3 regions of the Paraburkholderia kururiensis genome follow, and region 3 is predicted to be linked to each of the others. Evidence: predicted binding sites of a transcription regulator. Region 3 holds the regulator's gene; each other region holds the start of a gene.
What was found. The regulator FliA, encoded in region 3, starts transcription of late flagellar genes. The targets are predictions, from matches to a motif close to CTAAAGTTTNNNNNNNNNNNGCCGNTA.

Region 1: a site for FliA is predicted at 2,100-2,126, ahead of U0042_RS28535 (flagellin domain-containing protein). Genes of this name have one in related genera too.
Region 2: a site for FliA is predicted at 3,020-3,046, ahead of U0042_RS14145 (DUF4088 family protein). Genes of this name have one in related genera too.

The regions. Positions count from the first base shown of each region.
Region 1 is NZ_CP139965.1:6,384,157-6,388,691, reverse strand. It holds gene U0042_RS28545 (MetQ/NlpA family lipoprotein) at 1-511, opposite strand, end outside; gene U0042_RS28540 (acyl-CoA dehydrogenase family protein) at 769-1,953, shown strand; gene U0042_RS28535 (flagellin domain-containing protein) at 2,217-3,035, shown strand; gene U0042_RS28530 (pyrrolo-quinoline quinone) at 3,386-4,535, shown strand, end outside.
Region 2 is NZ_CP139965.1:3,181,645-3,186,179, reverse strand. It holds gene U0042_RS14150 (ATP-dependent helicase) at 1-1,947, shown strand, start outside; gene U0042_RS14145 (DUF4088 family protein) at 2,009-2,776, opposite strand; gene U0042_RS14140 (AzlD domain-containing protein) at 3,128-3,448, opposite strand; gene U0042_RS14135 (AzlC family ABC transporter permease) at 3,445-4,125, opposite strand; gene U0042_RS14130 (AraC family transcriptional regulator) at 4,275-4,535, opposite strand, start outside.
Region 3 is NZ_CP139965.1:4,156,357-4,160,891, forward strand. It holds gene flgM (flagellar biosynthesis anti-sigma factor FlgM) at 1-233, shown strand, start outside; gene U0042_RS18695 (flagella synthesis protein FlgN) at 366-809, shown strand; gene U0042_RS18700 (hypothetical protein) at 1,035-1,478, opposite strand; gene U0042_RS18705 (RNA polymerase sigma factor FliA) at 1,873-2,607, opposite strand; gene U0042_RS18710 (AAA family ATPase) at 2,640-3,536, opposite strand; gene flhF (flagellar biosynthesis protein FlhF) at 3,529-4,535, opposite strand, start outside.

The DNA.
Region 1 (4,535 bases), 2.2 Mb from region 3:
GATTCCGTTCGATATCGCGCGCCGTCGGCAGGAGACCCACCGCGGGCTTCAACGTAATGAGGCCGAGCGATTGCAGCAGAAGCAGCGAGCGTCCTTCATTGCTCGGGTCGTTCGGCACGCCCACCGTCGCGCCTTGCGGAAGGTCGGCAACCGACTTCACCTTGCGTGAATAGAGCCCGATAGGCTGCACGTAGGTGTAGCCCACCGGCACGATCTTGTAGCCGCGCGCCTTGATCTGTGCTTCCAGATAAGGCTTGTGCTGGAACGAGTTGGCGTCGAGATCGTGCTGCGCCAGCGCCTCGTTGGGCTGCGTGTAATCGGCGAACGTGGTGATCTTGATGGCGAGGCCATGCTTCGCTGCGTTGGCCGCGACCACTTTCCAGACGTCTTCGTCCTCGCCCGACATGATGCCGACGCGCAGCGTCTTTTCCGCGGCCGATGCCGCATTCGCGAAGCCCCAGCCGAGAGCGAGCGCAGCGAGTGCCGCGCCAAGCAGTTTTCGTTTTTGCATGTGTGGTTCGTTCATGTTGTTCGACAGGACTCGATGCTAGAGAACGGCACGACACGCTGACAAATATTTTTGTCTGCGTTGGTCATGCCGCGCGAAGTCATATCGATGGGGCGAATCGTGAATTGGTGCGGCAATTGTCCCCCGCCCATATGCCCACCCCTTCTAAGCATTCGACATCCTGACCACGACACGCGCGCGGCGTGCTCTTATGATGGCGGGTTGAATCCGTTCCCCATTCCGTGCTGGAGGCAAGCGCCATGTCCACATCATCCGAGTCCGGCTTTTCTTCGATTCAGCGGACCCTCGACCGTCTCGTGCAAGACTTCGCCGCGACGGCTGCCGAGCGCGACGCGCGCGGCGGCACGCCCAAAGCGGAGCGCGATGCGATTCGCAGCAGCGGTCTGCTTGCGCTTTCCATTCCGAAGCCGTACGGCGGGCTGGGCGCGAACTGGATCGAAACGCTCGATACGGTGAGGCAGTTCGCGCGCGTGGACAGTTCCATCGCGCACGTCTACGGTTTTCATCACCTGCTGCTTGCCACGGTGCGACTCTTCGCGCGGCCCGATCAGTGGGAACCCTGGTTCGAACAGACGGCGCGCCACAACCGCTTCTGGGGCAACGCGCTCAATCCGCTCGACAAGCGGACCGTCGTGCGCAAGGTCGATGGCGGCTATGAATTTTCGGGGCGAAAGAGCTTTTGCTCGGGCGCTTTCGATTCGGACATGCTGATCGCCTCCGGTGTAGACGAAACCAGCGGCAAGCTGCTGATCGCCGCGGTGCCGACTGCGCGCGAGGGCATCACCATTCCGTCGGACTGGGACAGCTTCGGTCAGCGGCAGACCGACAGCGGCAGCGCCGCGTTCGATCAGGTACGCGTCCAGGAAAGCGAAATGCTGCTCGACCCGGGCCCGCTCAGTACGCCGTTTGCGTGCCTGCGGCCGCTGCTCGCGCAACTGATCTTCGCGCACCTGTTTCTCGGCGTCAGCGAAGGCGCGTTCGCGCAGATGAAGCACTACACGCTGCACGAGTCGCGGCCGTGGTTCAAGTCGCCCGCGAAGAGCGCGAACGAGGACCCTTACACGCTCTTACGCTACGGCGAGTTCTGGGTGGGGCTGGAGAGCGTTCGGCTGCTCGTGCAGCAGGCCGCGTCGCGATTCGACGCGGCCTGGAACGAAGGCACGGCGCTGGACGAAGCGGGGCGAGGGCAGGTGGCGGTCGCGGTGGCCACGGCCAAGGTGGCGGCGACGCGCGTGGGGCTCGACCTCACGAGCCGGCTTTTCGAAGTGGCGGGTGCTCGCGCCACGCAGGGCGCGCTGCGGCTCGACCGCTTCTGGCGCAATCTGCGCACACAGACGCTGCACGATCCCGTCGATTACAAGCTGCAGGAACTGGGCGAGTGGGCGTTGAACGATACGCTGCCGGCGCCTTCGTTCTATTCGTAGACGCGTCCCTCGCGAAATCGCTGCATCGTTGCGGCCCCCTATACGGGCACGCCGGCCGTTGCCCGTCATGTTCGCGCCCCGCTTTTCGCATGCGCCCGCCGGCCCTTGCGCCAGCGGGCGATTGCCCATCGCGATGACGGCTTCCCCTCAAGTTTGTGTCGCGCCCGACGATAACCCGGACATACAGGTTGCTGGAACGGACCGCAGCAAGCGAGCACCCCCACCATCGTCCTGTCGTCCCAAACGAATCCATAGAGGAAGCCATGCTGAACATCAACACCAACATTCTGTCGCTGACGACGCAGACCAACCTGTCCGGCTCGCAAAGCGCTCTTTCGCAAGCCATTACGCGTCTGTCTTCGGGCAAGCGCGTGAACACCGCCGCCGACGACGCCGCCGGCCTCGCCATCGCCACCACGCAAACCGCCGCCATCAACGCGCTGAACCAGGGCGTGATGAACGCGAACAACGGCATCTCGATGGTGCAAACGGCTTCGGGCGCGATCTCGTCGACCGTGGCCAACCTGCAGCGTATCCGCCAGCTGGCCGTGGAATCGGGCGACGGCTCGCTCGGCTCGGCAGCGCAAGCGAACCTGCAGACCGAAGTCACGACGCGTCTGACGGAAATCAACCGCGTCGAAACGCAAACCACGTTCAACGGCCAGAGCGTGCTGGGCGGCCTCGGCAGCGTGAACTTCCAGATCGGCGCATCGGCCAACCAGACCATCACGGCGAACTTCGGTTCGACCACGTGGAACGCGTCGGGCCTGGGCGTATCGGGTATCGACATCTCGACGACGTCGGGTGCACAGAACGCGATCACCGCAATCGACGCCGCGCTGTCGCAAGTCAACAACTTCCAGGCAACGCTCGGTGCAACGCAGAACACGTTCCAGTCGGCCATCAGCAACACGCAGACGGAATCGACCAACCTGAACGCCGCACAATCGCAGATCGTCGACGCCGACTTCGCTTCGGAAACGGCGAACCTCTCGAAGGCGCAAGTGCTGCAACAAGCCGGTATCTCGGTGCTCGCGCAAGCGAACTCGCTGCCGCAGCAAGTGCTGAAGCTCCTGCAATAAACGTCCACGCAGTACCTTCCGTGACGCGCCTCTTGCGGGGTGCGTCACTTTTTTTGTGTTGGGCGAAAGTGGGCCATACATCGTCGTCACGGCGGGTATGGCCTGCTTTGTTTGGGCGCCCGGCACGACCGCTGTGCGGCCTCTCCTGCTCATGGGCAAGCAGCAAAAGAGGCCCTGAAAAAGGGGACTTTAAGAAAAAAGGGCTTTAAGCAAAAAGGCTTTAAGCAAAAAGGCTTTAAGACAGCGCCCGGTACGCCAATTGCTCATTCCCCGTGCCGAAGTGTGGCGGCGGACGCTGCATCGGCAAGACACGCAGTCTTCGCGGCTTGCCGGCCGCGCGGGAGACGCCCATGCCATGCCCGATCCATCGCCCATCTGCACCGGCCCGTGCTACCGCGCGCCGCAGCACGTTCTTCGCGACCGTGGCATGCCTCGTCGCCGCCTTCTGCGCGTCATGCGGCGGGGGTGGTGGCAACGGCGGCGGATCGGGCAGCGCAGCCACGCCCGCGCCGTCCGCGCCGGCCAACACCACGGTGTCGTCGCCCACGGACGTGCTCATGTATCACAACGACGCCGCGCGCACGGGCCAGTACCTGGCCGAAACCACGCTCACGCCGGCCAACGTCAATCCCACGCATTTCGGCAAGGTCGCGTTTCTCTCCGTGGACGGCAAGGTGGACGCGCAGCCGCTCTACGTGAGCAGCCTCTCGATTGGTGGCAAGCCGCACAACGTGGTCTATGTGGCGACGGAGCACGCAAGCGTCTACGCCTTCGACGCGGACACCAACACGCCGCTCTGGCAGCGCTCGCTGCTGGGCTCCGGCGAGACCACGAGCGACAACCGCAATTGCCAGCAGATCACGCCTGAAATAGGCATTACCGCGACGCCCGTGATCGATCGCACGCGCGGCGCGAACGGCGTGCTCTATGCCGTGGCGATGAGCAAGGACGCGAGCGGCGCCGTTCATCAGCGCCTGCATGCGCTCGATCTCACGACGGGCGCAGAAGCGCTGGGCGGCCCGACGACGATCGCCGCGACCTATCCCGGCACGGGTGCGAACAGCAACAACGGCGTGACGGTGTTCGATCCGCAGCAATACGCGGAACGCCAGGCGCTCGCGCTCGTCGGCGGCAACGTGTATCTGGGGTGGACCTCGCATTGCGATCAGGGCGTCTACGGCGGCTGGGTGATGGCATACAGCGCCGACACGCTCGCGCAGACCAGCGTGCTCAACCTCACGCCGAACGGCAGCGAAGGGTCGGTGTGGATGAGCGGCGCGGGCATGGCTTCGGACGGCACCTCGCTCTATCTGCTCGACGCGAACGGCACGTTCGATTCCACGCTGAATGCGCAGGGTTTTCCGTCGAGCGGCGACTATGGCAACACGTTCCTGAAACTCGCGACCGCGCCGGGTCTCGCGGTCGCGGACTACTTTGCGACCTTCGACACAGTGGCGCTTTCGTCGCAAGACCAGGACCTGGGCTCGGGCGGCGCGCTGG
Region 2 (4,535 bases), 970 kb from region 3:
CATCGCGTGGCGCATCTCGTCGTGAACGGCGCGGACCCGCATCGCATTCTGCTGCTCACCTTCTCGCGCCGCGCCGCCGACGAAATGACCCGCCGCGTCACGCGCATCGCCGCCGGCGTGCCGGGCGCAGCAGCGGCACTCGCGCACGGGCTCATGTGGGCCGGCACGTTTCACGGCGTGGGCGCGCGGCTTCTGCGCGAGTACGCCGAGCGCATCGGCCTCGCGCCGGGCTTCACGATCAGCGACCGCGAAGACTCCGCGGACCTCGTCAACCTCGTGCGTCACGAACTCGGGTTTTCGGCGAAGGAACGGCGGTTCCCGTCGAAGTCCACCTGTCTCTCGATCTATTCGCGCGTCGTGAATACCGGCGCGTCTCTCGCCGACGTGCTCGCCCGCGCGTTTCCGTGGTGCTGCGAATGGGAGGCGGACCTGCGCGCACTCTTTGCCCGCTACGTCGAGGCGAAGCAGGCGCAGAACGTTCTCGACTACGACGACCTGCTGCTCTACTGGTCGCACATGGCCGCCGAGCCCGCGCTCGCCGCGGAACTCTCCGCGCGCTTCGATCACGTGCTCGTGGACGAGTATCAGGACACGAACCGCCTGCAGGCGTCGATCCTGCTCGCGCTCAAGCCCGACGGGCGCGGCCTCACCGTAGTGGGCGACGACGCCCAGGCCATCTATTCGTTTCGCGGCGCCACGGTGCGCAACATCCTCGACTTCCCCGCGCAGTTCGATCCGCCCGCGCGGCAGGTCATGCTCGAGCGCAACTATCGCTCCACGGCGCCCATTCTCGAGGCGTCGAATGCGGTGATCGGGCTCGCCAAAGAGCGCTTCGCGAAGCAGCTCTGGACCGAGCGCGCAAGCGCGCAGCGTCCGCGGCTCGTCACTGTGGGCGACGAAGCCACGCAGGCACGCTATGTCGTCGAGCAGGTGCTGGAGGCGCGCGAGGCGGGCATGAAACTGAAGTCGCAGGCCGTGCTGTTTCGCGCGGCGCACCACAGCGCGGCGCTCGAGGTCGAACTGGCACGTCGCAACATTCCGTTCGTCAAGTTCGGCGGCCTGCGTTTTCTCGACTCGGTGCATGTGAAAGACGTGCTTGCCGTGCTGCGCTGGGCGGAAAATCCGCTCGACCGCGTGGCCGGCTTTCGCGTGGTGCAGTTGCTGCCCGGCGTCGGACCGGCCACGGCGGCGCGGCTGCTCGACCAGGTCGCGGCCTGCCAGGGCACCTGGCATACGGCCGAGGCTCTCGCGGCGTTCGCGCCGCCGCCGCGGGCCGCGCAAGACTGGGCCGCGTTCGTCGCGATGATGTCGACGGTCTGCTCGCGCGCGAGCGCGTGGCCCGCCGAGTTCGAGCTGATCCGCCGCTGGTACGAACCGCATCTGGAACGCAATCACGAAGACGCCGCCATGCGCCACGCGGACGTGCTGCAGATGGAGAGCATCGCGGGCACGTACCCGTCGCGCGAACGCTTTCTCACGGAACTCACGCTCGATCCGCCCGATGCCACGAGCGGCGAGTCCGGCGTGCCGCTGCTCGACGAGGACTACCTGATTCTTTCCACGATCCATTCGGCGAAGGGCCAGGAGTGGCGCAACGTGTTCGTGCTCAACGGCGTGGACGGCTGCATTCCGTCCGACCTCGGCACGGGCAGCGACGAAGAGATCGACGAGGAGCGCCGCCTGCTCTACGTGGCGATGACGCGCGCGAAGGAAGACCTGCACATCGTGGTGCCGCAGCGGTTCTACGTGCACAACCAGACGCAATCGGGCGACCGGCACGTCTGGGCCTCGCGCACGCGCTTCATTCCGGCGCCGCTGCTGCCGCTGTTCGAGGCGCGCGCGTGGCCGCCCGCGCCGGTCGTTGCCGCGCCGACGGCGGCGGGGCTGGCTGCGGCGGCTCACGCCAAGGTGGAGATTGCGGCGAAGCTCAGGAAGATGTGGGACTGAGCGAGGCTACCGCGCGGAATATCGCACTGAAGCTGAAGCCGAAGCGGTAGGCGAACCGCCCTCAGCGCGATTGACGCTGCTGTTGTTGCTGGTTGCGTACGGGCGGTGTGAAGACGTTGCGCAGCCACGCGGCGAGACGGGCGAACACGTCGTAGGGTTCTTCGACGAAGATCTCGGGCTTGAGCAGGCGCAGGTACTCCATGATCTGCTGCGCTTCCTGCTTCTGGAACGAGCCGTGCGAAATGCCGAGGCGCAGCAGCCCGCGCAACTCGCCCAGCTTTTCGCGCGATGCGCTGCCCACGCTCGTTTCGCAGGCGATCTTCGCCTCGTAGATGCGCTGGCGCAGCGATTCCGCGAGCCGCCACGCCGGCGTCTGCATCACTTCTTCGAGCGTCTGGATGTCCTGCACGGCCGATTTGATCTGCGCCGAGAGCGGATCGATCAGGTTCGGCGCGGCCTGGGCTTCGTTGACGATCGCCGTGGCCCAGTCGCGGCAGTGCCGGGCGAGTTCGTCGGGCGTCCATTCGGAGCGGGCGGCGAAACCAAAGCCGTACTCGGCGGCCTGGCGCATCAGGATGGCGACGACGTCCGGAAATTCCTTGTCGAGGGTGCGCTTGGCCCACGCGTACTGCCCGCCCTGGAGCATGCGCTGCACCGCGTGCTCGGTGAGCGGCACCATGTTGTCGAGCAGCTTCGCGCGCAGGAAGTCCTCGAACGAAGGCGTCGCGAACTGCGGGTCGAGCTTGAGCGACACGCGCAGGAACGCGTCGAAATCCTTGCGTAGCGACGCAAGGGTTTCTTCCTTCAGCGTAAGGGTGATCTGGCCCATGTGGTTATCCCGTTTTCCCGGTCCGCCCCTGTCGGTGGCGCCGTGGCGTATCTGCTGTGTGCCGGCGGTGCGTCCTTCGCGCGGGTTGCTGGCGTCTTCGCGTTCATGACGGCTCTGTGAACGGACGACGCGCCGCGTGCGATTCAGGCGCGATCCGGGTGCATTCGCGCCGCAAGGCCTGCGGGCACCACGGCCGGAGCCGGCGCGAAAAAGCGGACTTCGATCGGCGGACTTCGATCTGTTTAACGGCCCGCGAGGACGAAACTTGAGCAAGCCATGACGCAGCGCAGGAAACGCCGGGCCCCGGGCGTGGCGCCGGGGGCTTGCGTCGGAGGGAAATGCCCGGTGGCGCTAACGCAGCACGATGCCCTGCCAGACAAAGAACACGGCGAGACCGACGGCGATAGTGAGCAGCGGCCGGCGCGTCAGCGCACTCGCCGCAACGGCCGCGAGCGCCCCGACGAGCTGCGGATTGCGCCACGTCAGTTCCGGACTGCCGTGCGGCGCGATCGCCATGGGAACGATGAGCGCTGTGAGCACGGTGACGGGCACGAAGCCGAGCGCCGTGCGCACGAGCGGCGGAAAGACGACGCGGTCGCCCAGTACGAAGACGGCCGCGCGGATCGCCCAGGTGATGAGCGCCATGCCGAGGATGAGGAGCGCGTAGTTCATCGGTTTGCCTCCACGGCGCGTCCGCGCGAGGCGCCCGGCAGCGACAGCGCGACGCCCACCGCGACGCCCGCGAGCACGGCGCCCAGCAGCCCGAGCTTGTAGGGCCAGGCCTGCCAGAGCAGCGCCAGCGTGCCGGCGGTGATGGCCGCCGCGAAGTAGCGGACGGCGACGAGCTGTGGCACGACGATGGCGATGAAGGTCGCGACCATCGCGAAGTCGAGCCCGAGCGACTGCAGACCCGGGAACGCCGCGCCGAACAGCAGCCCGGCCGCCGTCCACAACTGCCAGTTCACGTACATGGCGAGCCCGGAGCCGAAGAAGTACCAGGGGCCGATGGCGTCGAACCGCCCTTGCGGCTGCCGACGATAGTGGGCCCAGGCCACGGCGAACACCTCGTCGGTGAGCAGGCCGGCGAGCACGAGCCGCCAGCGCAGCGGCAGATGCGCCACATAGGGCGCGAGCGTCGCGCTGTACAGCAGATGCCGCAGATTCACCACGAACGTGGTGCCGAGCACGACCGGGAAGCTCGCGCTGCCCGCAATCAGGCCGAGCGCGATGAACTGCGCCGAGCCGGCGAATACCGCGAGGGACATTAGCTGTCCTTGCCACACGTGAAGCGGTCCCGACGTGACGAGCGTACCGAAGATGACGCCGAACGGAGCGGCGCCCACCATCATCGGAATCGTGTCGCGCGCGCCCGCCGTGAAGTCTTTGAAACGAATGGAACGGGTCACTCTCTCCTCCTTTTGCCGCGAGCTTAACGGAGGGCGCGAGAAGATGGCTTGTACGTTCTTGCGGGGTGAGGACGATTGTTCGCCCGCGGCGCTTATGCCGCCTGCCAGCGCCCCGGCGGCACGCCGAACATGCGGCGGAAATGGCGTGTGAAATGGCTTTGATCGACGAAGCCGCTCGCCGCCGCGACTTCGGCCACGGGCCGGCCCGCACGCAGGGGCGCAAGCGAACGTTGCAGGCGGATCTGGTTGCGCCAGGCGTGCGGCGGCAACCCCGTGGCCTCGGCGAAAAGACGGGCCGCGTGAAACGGCGAGAGGCTGACCGCCGCCGCCAGGTCGGCGAGCAGAAGCGGCGT
Region 3 (4,535 bases):
CCACGGGCGGCGGCGCGTCCGGCGACGCGAACGTGAGCCTGTCGGCGCTGTCGGCGCAACTGCGCGGCCTCGCCGCGTCGGGCGCGGCGGACATCGATACGGCACACGTCGAGTCGATCAAGCAGGCGCTGCGCGACGGCAGCCTGAGTATCGATACCGGCAAGATTGCCGACGCCGTTCTCGAAACGGCACGTAGCCTGCTGCAAACGCGCGCGGGGTCGGCGGGGAATTAACCCCGGTTGGCCTGCGCGTTCACCGTGCTTCGCCGCACCTTCCGGCGAAGCACCGCGCGCAGCAGCCAATTGACCACGGCTTGTGCACCCTCGTCCGGGTACGGCAAGCCGACTGCGAGTTGAGTGATTGTGATGAAAGACGCCCTCCTTGCCACCGTCATCGACGAATATGCCGCCGTCGAAGCGTTCGCTTCGGTGCTCGCGTGCGAAGAGAAGGCGTTGACGGCCCTCTCTCCGCTCGAACAGCTGCCGCCCATCATCGAGATGAAGACCGAACTGGTCGAGAAGCTCTCCGCGCTGGAAAAGCTGCGCGACGCGCAGCTTGCGGAGCTGGGCTTTCCGCCCGGCTGGCGCGGCATGGAGCTGGCCTCCGGGGCGGACCCGCGGCTCGCCACGCAATGGGCGCTGCTGCAAAAGGCCGCCGAACGCGCGAAGCGCTCCAATGCCACCAACGGCGTGCTGATCCACACGCGCATGGAATACAACCGCCGTGCCCTCGACGTGCTCAAGGGCGCGCAGCACAAGGCCGGTCTGTACGGACCGGACGGGCGCATTCCGTCGTTCGGGCGGGTTTGAGCGGATTCGATCGCGGCGGCTTTCGAGACGTGCGGCGCGAGATCCGGGCGCCGCGTCGTCGCTGAACGCTCTGAATTGACCGACTAGCCGCATCAAAAACCAACGGGCCGCACATCCTTCCGGATGTGCGGCCCGTTGTGCTTTCAGACCAGGCGTTCAAGCCTGGTTTTCAGCCTCAGGCGTCGTTGCGCCTTTCTCGATCCTCTTGCCTTTGCTGCTCGCGGCTCAATCCCAGTGCTTGCGATGCTTGCGGTGGTGGCCCGTGCTGCGATAGCCGCGCTCGCCCTCGTCCGCGTACGAATTGCTGCGCGAGATGTTGCCGCCCAGTGCCGCTCCTGCGCCGCCGCCCAGGCCCGCGCCGATCAGCCCGCCCGTGCGGCCGCCCATCGCGTTGCCTGCCGCCGTGCCGGCGCCGCCGCCCAGTGCGCCGCCTACGATGGCGCCCGTGCGTTCGCGTCGGTTCGACGTGACCGCGGCGCCTGCGCCGCCGCCCACCGCACCGCCGATCACGGAGCCCGTGCTGCCGCCCAGCGCGCCGCCCACGGCTGCGCCCGCTACCCCGCCCAGCCCACCGCCGAGCGCGTTGTTCAAGTCACCGGCCACGGCCGGCAGCGATACGGCGGCCGAAGCCACGGTCAACACGGCGATTCCTGCGATTTTCTTGAGCATCTGGTTTAACCCCATTGTTTTAGTGATAACGCGGGCGCAAGTGTAGCCACCCGCCAGAAAGCGTGGTGTAAGAAAGTGTTAGTGGTGTTACGGGCGAAAAGCCCGCAGATGAGGAGGGGCAAAGCGGACGAAGAGCGAACGCGAGGCACACGGAAAAGCCGCTGATGAATCCGACAAGGCGCGGATAAAGCCGCGGACCAGGCCGCGAGCCGGGTGCAGACGAAACGCAAACAACGCGCAACCCAGGCGCCGATAAAGCAGCAGAAAACCAGCCGCCCCACAAACGCAGCGAAGGCGGCCCGGAAGCCTGGCCATCGCCGTCGCGCCCAACCCCTTGCGCAACGCTCGCCGAAGAAGGCGCAAACCCTCCCCGAACGAGCCCCGGTCAGGTTTCTCAGTCGGCCTCGGCGCCTGCCCAGGCCAGTTCGCGCAGGCGCGTGCGCAGTCGCGCCACGGCCTGGCTGTGCAGCTGGCACACGCGCGATTCGCTCACTTCCATCACGGCGCCGATTTCGCGCAGGTTCATGCCGCGCTCGTAGTAGAGCGACATCAGCAGCTTCTCGCGCTCGGGCAGCTTGTCGATGGCTTCCACCAGCGCCGCGCGCAGGCTTTCGTCGAGCAGCGCGGAAAGCGGGTCCGAGTGATCGACGCAGTAGCGGTCGAGAAACGGCTCGTCGTCCGCGGAACGGTCGAAGTCTTCGTAGTAGATCAGCTGGCTGCCATGCAGGTCCTGCAGCATGGACTGATATTCGTCGAGCGGCATGTTGAGGTGCCCGGCGATTTCCGTCTCGCTCGCCGAGCGGCCCAACCGCTGCTCCACCTGGTGCACCGCGCTTTCCACCTCGCGCGAGGTGCGCCGCAGGCTGCGCGGCAGCCAGTCGTTGCTGCGCAGCTCGTCGAGCATGGCGCCGCGAATGCGCTGGCTCGCGTAGGTTTCGAACTGCGCGCCCTGATCTTCCTTGTAGCGGCTCGCCGCATCGAGCAGACCGATCATGCCGGCCTGGATCAGATCGTCCAGATCCACGCTCGCCGGCATCTTCGCCACGAGCTGCAAACCCAGCCGTCTTACGAGCGGCGCGTACTTCGCCAGCACGTCGGCCTGCGAAATTTTTCCCTGAGCGTTATACATCGTGCTCTCCTGCCTGAAGTCCCCGAGTGGCGTCACGCATGCTGCGCCGACGGCCATTCGGCGGCCGGGTCGGCCTGCCACACGGATGGCGATGGGGCCGACGTTGTTACGGTCGGGCGCGTCATGGCCGCGCGCGACGACATGGCTGGCCGCATGGGCCAGTACTGCAGTTCTGCGGCGACATGCCGGTAGTCGCGCGCGGCGGCCGCGGACGGAAAAGCGTCCACGATGCAGCGTGCGAGCTCGACGGCCCGCGCCATGTGTGGGTCAGCCGCAATGCAGCCTGCGTTTTCGAGCGAGACGGTGAGGTAACGACCCGCCACGCCTGCGAGGTTCTCGAATGCCGTGTGGGCATCGGCCGCGCTTTGGACGTAATTGACGAGCACGCGGAACTGCGCGATTGCGTGCGCGAAATGAAGACGTTTCATGGCGGCGTAGGCATCGGTGATGGCCTGCGCCGAGACGCGCGTCACGACCATCACGTCGTGCGAGCGCATGGCGAGCCCGGAGAGCGCGCCGTTTTTGTCCAGACCGGCGTCGATGAGCACGACGTCGGCGGGGCCGTTCAGCACGAGCCCGTACTGTTCGGCGGTGTAGCCTTCCTGGCTGCCGCGCCAGGCCGAGAGCACGCCGAAGCCGAGCGGATGCCGGCTCACGGCCGCCGCGAGCGGCACCTCGCCGCGCATCACGCCGGCGAGATTGCCTACGCCATGCAGGCCGCCCAGCGTGGCGCTCACGGAGCGGTCGCCCAGGCACTCGTCGATGACGAGCACGTCTTTGCCCTGCTCGGCCAACGCCGCCGCAAGGTTCACTACTGTCGTGGTGCGTCCCACGCTCTCCGAGCCGCCGGTCACCGCGATGACTCGCGAGCCGCTACGGGCGAGCAGCCGCCGCAGCCCCTCCGCCTGGTCGGCTACGAATTTATCCAAAGCGAACCTCGTGCAGGTCGGCGTTCGAACGCGTGGACAGCGCCGAAAGCAGCGCCGGGATGTCGTCTTCGTGCGGCACGAAGGGCGAGTGCTCGCGCGGAATGCAGAACGCGCTGCGAATCAGGAAACGCTTCGTTGCCACATAGAGGTTCTCGGGCACCTTCTGGCCGGTCGACACGTAGTGCACCGGCAGCCGGTAGCGCAGCACGGTGTCCAGCGCGCCGCCCAGGTTGGTGGCCTCGTCGAGCTTGGTGAGAATGCAGCCCGCGAGCGGCGCCTTGTCCGCCGTGCTCTGGTAGGCCTGCACCACTTCGTTGAGCGTGTCGCCGTGGCTCGTCGCGGACATCAGCAAGAGGCGCTGCACCGGCTGGCCGGCGCTGCAGAGCATGGCGATCTGGTCGGTTACGGCGCGGTCGCGCTGGCTCATGCCGATCGTGTCGATCAACACGATGTGCTTGTTCTTGAGTTCGGTGAGCGCGAGTTGCAGGTCGGCGCCGTCGCGCACCGCATGCACCGATACGCCGAGGATGCGGCCGAAGATGCGCAGTTGCTCGTGGCCGCCAATGCGGTAGCTGTCCGTGGTGAGCAGCGCCACCTTGCTCGCGCCGAAGCGCATCACGCAGCGCGCCGCGAGCTTCGCCGTGGTCGTGGTCTTGCCCACGCCCGTCGGGCCCATCAGTGCGAACACGCCGCCGCGTTCCATGAGCGCGTCTTCGTTTTCCAGCACGGGCAGGTTCGATTCGAGCACCGACTGCGCCCATTCCAGCGCGCCTTCCGGGTCTTTGCCTTCGGGCAGGTTGTCCACCACCATCTTCACGAGCTGGGCCGAAAAGCCGGCGGCGAACAGCTGCTTGGTGAGGGCGCCGTGCGTGGGGCTGCGGCGCTGGCGCTCGCCCCAGAGGAGCCCGGCGAACTGCTCTTCCATCATGCCGCGCATGGAGGCCAGCTCGCTCATCACCGTTTCGTTCACTACCTGCTCGATGCGGGCCTTGATGGCTT